DNA from 3 places in the Pseudoalteromonas sp. SA25 genome. Region 1 is predicted to be linked to each of the others. Evidence: predicted binding sites of a transcription regulator. Region 1 holds the regulator's gene; each other region holds the start of a gene.
What was found. The regulator ArgR, encoded in region 1, controls arginine synthesis, uptake and breakdown. The targets are predictions, from matches to a motif close to ANTGAATANNTATTCANT.
Positions count from the first base shown of each region.

Region 2: the regulator ArgR is predicted to act here: its motif matches at 1,134-1,151, upstream of GQR45_RS01855 (arginase family protein).
Region 3: the regulator ArgR is predicted to act here: its motif matches at 745-762, upstream of GQR45_RS11590 (aspartate aminotransferase family protein).

Region 1 is NZ_WTKV01000003.1:135,512-137,794, reverse strand. Features, by position in the region: gene mdh (malate dehydrogenase) at 1-404, opposite strand, end outside; gene argR (transcriptional regulator ArgR) at 630-1,097, shown strand; gene GQR45_RS03535 (Dyp-type peroxidase) at 1,105-2,004, opposite strand; gene GQR45_RS03530 (ABC transporter ATP-binding protein) at 2,053-2,283, opposite strand, start outside.
Region 2 is NZ_WTKV01000002.1:79,539-81,821, forward strand. Features, by position in the region: gene GQR45_RS01855 (arginase family protein) at 1-1,091, opposite strand, end outside; gene udp (uridine phosphorylase) at 1,546-2,283, shown strand, end outside.
Region 3 is NZ_WTKV01000012.1:107,890-110,172, forward strand. Features, by position in the region: gene GQR45_RS11585 (HDOD domain-containing protein) at 1-618, shown strand, start outside; gene GQR45_RS11590 (aspartate aminotransferase family protein) at 998-2,203, shown strand.

The DNA.
Region 1 (2,283 bases):
GCTTTTTTGAATACTTCAGCAACGATTGGAACTGTGCCATTTACTGGGTTAGTAATAATACCTACTAACGCTTTAGGACAGCTAGCAACAATGCCTTCTGCTAAAGTTTTGATGATACCAGCATTTACATTAAATAAATCAGCACGATCCATACCTGGTTTACGTGGCATACCCGCTGGGATAAGAACGATGTCAGAGCCTTCAAGCGCTTTGTTTAATTCGTCTGCGCCAAAGCCTGCTACTTTAACATCTGTTGGGATGTGAGAAAGGTCAACCGCAACACCTGGTACTACTGGTGCAACATCATAAAGTGATAATTCAGAGCCAGCTGGTAAGCCTGTTTTTAATAATAAAGACAACGCTTGGCCGATACCGCCTGCAGCACCTAATACAGCAACTTTCATTGGAATTCTCCGTAATTTGAGGTAGGAAACATTTGTGGCTCTTAAGATAATGAAATTAGCGACTAAAAACAAATTTATCCTGTCTATTTCAAGTATATTTTCGACCATAGTCGTAAACTTTTGTGATTTAACGCATCAAACTGGCAAGTTAACTAAACAACTGCTGCATAATTATTCATTTTTGTGTAGAATTTGCGGCATAAATAACAAAAACGAATAAAGACTATGCAACCACAAGATAAACAAGAAGCACTGGTAAAAGCATTTAAATCACTATTAAAAGAAGAAAATTTTGGCTCTCAAGGCGAAATAGTTGATGCATTAAAAGATCAAGGCTTTGACAATATAAGCCAAAGTAAAGTATCGCGCATGCTAAGTAAATTTGGTGCTGTACGCACACGTAACGCCAAACAAGAAATGGTTTACTGCTTACCAGCTGAAATGGGTGTACCTACGGCTAAAAGCCCATTACGCCAATTAGTAATCGACATTATGCACAACGAAATGATGATCATTATTCGTACCAGTCCAGGCGCCGCTCAGCTTATCGCTCGTTTATTAGATTCATTAGGTAAAGCAGATGGCGTACTAGGAACAATTGCAGGCGACGATACTATTTTTATCGCTCCTGCTAAAATATCTGAAATAGATGTAACACTTGAACGTGTTCGCATTTTATTTGATACGGTTTAATAGCAAACTAAATTTGTTTTAAAAACCCGACTGAAGGCGCAAAGAAAGCAGAACCCATATCGGCTTGAGTAAAATCAAGCCAGTGGTCGTAACAATCCCCTTCCCCTAAACGACTATTAAGTACTTTTTCAAATGCGGTGCCCGTACAAGAGCATGTAATTGATAACATTCCCTGCTCATACACATCGCCATAAGGCATGCTCTGATTTAATAATAGCGGTTGTCCGTCTTCGTCTTTTAGCTCGCTACGTGAAGCATGGCTGGTTTCGATCGCAGGGGTAATTAGCGTGTTATCAAGGCGCGTACGTCCCATTATTTGTTCTTGCTCGCTCAATGATAAGTGCTGCCACATAGTTAAGTCATGCTTATAGCGCTGTACATGAATATAACTCCCCTGATCTTCAAAATTGCCAGGGTTACTAATTAAAGCCGTAGCGCGCTTTTTTCTTCCATGAGCTGTATCGCCACCATAAATAAAACCATTAAAATCACGACCATCTAAAAAGCGAAAATTACGAATTTGCTCCACCAGCTCAACATCGGGGGCAAATAGTTTTAAAATTTGCAGCGCAAACAAATGATTAACGTCTTCACGGTCAGAGCGAATTTGCACAAACAAATCGCACGGTTGTACGCTCATTTGATGATCGCTATGGTTTATATTAGGAAAGCTCTGTAATTCGCTTGGGATGTATTCAGGGAGGATATGCGGCCAATATTGCGCACCAATAGCAACCATACAAGAGAGCATTGATTCTGAGAACTGATCGCTAAATTCTTCTTCAATAGCGCTTACTTGTTTTAACTTTGCGCGAAGTGATTCATCTTGACCATCAAACACATTAAAAAATAAGTGCAAACCGTGTAAGTTTGCTTCAGCACAAATCCCTGATTGCGCTTGCGCCATTGTTATTCCTTAGTTTTACAGATAAAAACACAGCGAATAACAAATTAATTACGATTCGAAAAAATTCACCGTGTGAGGTTTTATTTTTATTATAACCTGTTCATTATTTTCAAATGACTGGCCATATTGTGCAGCAACTTCAATTTCTTGTTTATCAATAACAACCGAATAAACATACGCCGAACCAATAAATCGACGACTTATGATTGTAGCTCGCTTGCTGAGTTTGTCACTTTGGTTATCTGCCACTAATTCTATTTGATGAGGGCGCACATATAT
Region 2 (2,283 bases), on a different contig from region 1:
ATTAAAAAGGCTGAAATTTTAGCGCCTTCTCTAAGTGTCGTTTCAGAGCTTGATTGACCCACTAAAGAGCTGTCGGTAAATGGCGCTATTTCCATCATATCAGCACCCGTAATCGGAAACTCATCCGCAATAGCTGATAAAATATCAAGCGCATGCTGTGGTGTTAAACCATTATGTTCTGGCGTACCTGTGGCAGATGCAAACTCTGCATCAAGCGCATCAATATCAAAGCTTACGTATATTTCATCAACGTTATCAGCTTTTAATTGTGCAATAGCGTCGGCAGCAACCGCTGCTGCGCCGCGCTCAATGATTTCATGTGCCCAATGTTGCTTAACGCCAAAGGTACTTTCCCAGTGCGCTTTAGGCTTGCCACTTGAGCGTATACCAAATTGTATTAAATGATGTGGTGCCGGTAAAAACTCTAAAATATGTGTACACCAAGAGCCAAAACATAAATCTATGCCTAGGCGCTCAACAAGTAAATCGGTATGCGCGTCAAAGTGAATAATAGCGGTACGCTTACCTTGCTCACGTTTTGCTTTTAAGTACGCTTTGGTAAGTGGGTAACTAATTGAGTGATCGCCACCAATACCAAATATCCCTTTATCTTTAAATGTCGCGTAAAAGCTGTCGCATACATCCTCTGTGATTGATAACGGACTTACGTAATAGTCGTTATCTTCATTACCGTATAGGGCTTTTTGGCAATTAGAAATGGTTGCATCATTTAGGTATTTATCATGAAGTAAATGTGGGATTACACGTACATCGCCTAAATCAAACGAGTGACACTGCGGTTGCTGATCAATTAAAGCTGAGCGCACAAACAGTGGTCCCCAGTTTGCACCGCGTAAAATACCACCGCCACAGTCTGAGCTAATACCTAACATAACGGCTTTATGTGGAGAATTTGGTAATTCATTTAAAGACTCGCGCCACAAATTATCAACGTTTTCAGTTTGTCCATAAAGTTTATTACGCAGTGCGGCTTTGCGCTCCTTTGCAGTATTTACTGTGTATACGCCATCACCTGGTGCGCACAAACAGTGCTCAACTTTGTTTTTAAATGCTTCAAATTGTGTGCTCATAATAAACTCCTTCGATTTTTATTCTGTACGTAGCTAATTACTTTTGATTAGTTATGCAAAATCACCAAAAGTGCCTAAACTTCAAATAAATTCCACTTTGCTAAATAAGTCTGTGCCTAATATAAATAAACACGTTATCTTTTACGTGCTTAATACAAATTTAAGCCATTGAATTAATTTAATATTAATGAATATTTACCATAAACTATTTAATTGTAGTTACGCGCTTGGTTGATACTTATTATGTCTGCTTGAACATGTCAACAGCACAACAAGGCTACTTGTATAAGCACTTGATTGAATATTCATAGTTGATGAATAAATCAAATTAATCCTTAAAATTATTAAGACTTAATTGGAGGAGTTAAGATAAAACGGACAATCGTCCTGTACTTGATAAACGTTTCTAGCAATGATGCTAGATTGACACAATTTATTATAAAAAGGCTTAGCTATGGAAAAGGTATTTCACTTAGGACTATGTATTGACGATCTTAAAGGTGCAAAACTTGCGATTGTACCGGGCGATCCAGATCGTGCTGCACGCATTTCACAATTCCTAGACAACCCAACCTGCCTTGCTCAAACTCGTGAGTTTCATGTTTACTTAGGTCAACTAAACGGCCATTCGGTGGTTGTTTGTTCTACGGGTATTGGTGGTCCATCTACGTCGATTGCAGTAGAAGAATTAGCACAACTTGGCGTGCGTAAATTTTTACGTATTGGTACAACAGGTGCGATTCAGCCACATATCAACGAAGGCGAAATTTTAATTAGCCAAGCATCTGTACGTTTAGACGGTGCAAGCCAGCATTTTGCTCCTCTTAGCTACCCTGCTGTGTCTGACTTTTATGCAACACAAGCTATGGTACAAGCATGTAAAAACTTAAATATCGATTTTCATATTGGTATTACTGCATCAAGCGATACATTTTATCCAGGACAAGAGCGTTACGATACGCATTCTGGTTACGTTCCTAAATCACTACAAGGTAGCTGCGAAGAGTGGCAAAAACTGGGCGTGATGAACTACGAAATGGAATCAGCAACATTATTTACTATGTGTGCAGCCCTTGGTTTACAAGCAGCATGTGTTGCCGGCGTACTTGTTAATCGTACTCGACAAGAAATACCAAATGTTGACCATGGTGAAATTGAGCGTAAATCTGTAGCGGTAGTATTAGAAGCGGCT
Region 3 (2,283 bases), on a different contig from region 1:
ACATTTGCAGCGCGTCATTGGATGCCACATAGCACCGAACCATTTTCATTATTAAAACGCCGGCTACGCGACAGCGCGATGGCAAACGCGATTGCAGCGCAAAAAATTGCACAAATCAATAATGTGAATGACGTACATGCATTTACCCTTGGTATGCTTTTAGATGTAGGGCGAATTGCATTAGTGCGCTTGTACTTAAAAACGTTTGAGAAAGTATGGCAACGCAAAGTGCAGTTAGCCCGAAATGAAAACCAAAAAGATTTGCACACCGCATTATTAGAGCTACAGCCCGACCCGCTATTTTTAACCACTCTACTTAGCAATAAGTCGATAGAAGTAAGCGCCAAAGTAATAGACAAAATGGCTTTTAAATATTTACCGTTTAAAGGTGTAATGCAGCAGCTAGTAAATGGGGTAGATAAAGGCGATACATTACTGCCGTTAACAGAAGTAATGCTAAAGGCACGTTGCTACTCTCAATATCTTAATTTAAAAGAGCATCAACTTATTGAGCCTGATGAAACTCTAAGCTGGTTTTCGTACTTTAAGTTCACTAAAACGGAACTAAAAACCCTCCAATCGAGTAATTTTACCAATTTAGCTATTCAAATTGACTAAAAATCTGAATTTTTTGTTAATTTTTTTGCGACTAACCATTCATTCTCACTCTATTGTTATATTGCATATTTGCCGATTAAAGCATGCGCGCCTTGGTGCTCATGCGGTTAGTTGTTTAAAAATAAGCATAAATAGCTATGCAAATAGTTATTCACTATCTATGAAATAATATCTTTAGCCCTTTATTTTCAAGGGATACATGAAAGTTTTTAACGAGACAGATATAAGTAATTCTGAAATAATGTGCGTCTGAAAATTGAACCACAAAGCAATTTTGCGCAATTATCAGGTTACTGATCTTGCCTATAAAGTTGGTTACAAATATTAACCAAACACCTATTTTGATGTTTTGTGTTGCTCACAATTAAGAGGAAATAAAATGACAGTCAATCGCGAATTATTTGATCACGTAATGGTTCCTAACTACGCACCTTCAAGCGTAATTCCTGTTCGAGGCGAAGGTTCTCGCGTATGGGATCAACAAGGTCGAGAGTTTATCGACTTTGCTGGTGGTATTGCAGTTAACTGTCTTGGCCATTGCCACCCTGCATTAGTAGGCGCATTAAAAGAGCAAGGCGAAAAAATCTGGCATCTATCAAATGTAATGACCAATGAGCCGGCACTTCGCCTAGCTAAAAAAATGGTTGATGCTACATTTGCTGAAAAAGTTTACTTTGCCAACTCAGGCGCAGAAGCAAACGAAGCAGCGCTTAAATTAGCGCGTCGTTTTGCACTTGATAAGTTTGGCGCAGAAAAATCACAAATCATCGCGTTCAACAAAGGTTTCCACGGTCGTACATTCTTTACCGTAACTGTTGGTGGCCAAGCTGCATATTCAGATGGTTTTGGTCCTAAGCCTGGCGACATTGTACATTGTGATTACAACGACCTAGCTGCTTTTGAAGCGCTTATCAGCGACAAAACATGTGCCGTAATGATGGAACCTCTTCAAGGTGAAGGCGGTATTGTTTCACCAACTGACGAGTTTGCTCAAGGCGTTCGCGATTTATGTACTAAACATAACGCACTGCTTATTTTTGATGAAGTTCAAACTGGTGTTGGCCGTACTGGCGATTTATACGCATACCAAGGCTTAAACATAGTACCTGATATTTTAACTTCAGCTAAAGCACTTGGCGGCGGTTTCCCTATTGGCGCTATGATCACAACAACTGAAATTGCACAGCATCTTAAAGTAGGTACTCATGGTTCTACTTATGGCGGCAACCCGCTTGCGTGTGCTGTTGCAGAAGCTGCATTTGATACAGTAAATACCCCAGAAGTACTTGCTGGCGTAAAAGCTAAAGCAGCATTATTTAATGAACTACTTACTGCGGTTAACGAAAAATACAACGTATTTAGCGAAATCCGTGGCCAAGGTTTATTAATTGGTGCAGTAGTGAGCGAGCAATATAAAGGTCGTGCAAAAGAGTTTTTAGTGGCAGGGACTGAGCAAGGCCTTATGTCATTAGTTGCTGGTGCAGACGTAATACGTTTCACTCCATCTTTAGTAATTCCTGAAGCGGACATTCGCGAAGGTATGGCACGCTTTGAAAAAGCAGTAGCAAGCGTAGTAAACGCATAAGCGACTTAAGCCAACCAATTAAGGGCAAGCACTGCTTGCCCTGCAATTCCTATTTACCGTTATTTATAAGGGAGCAAGCG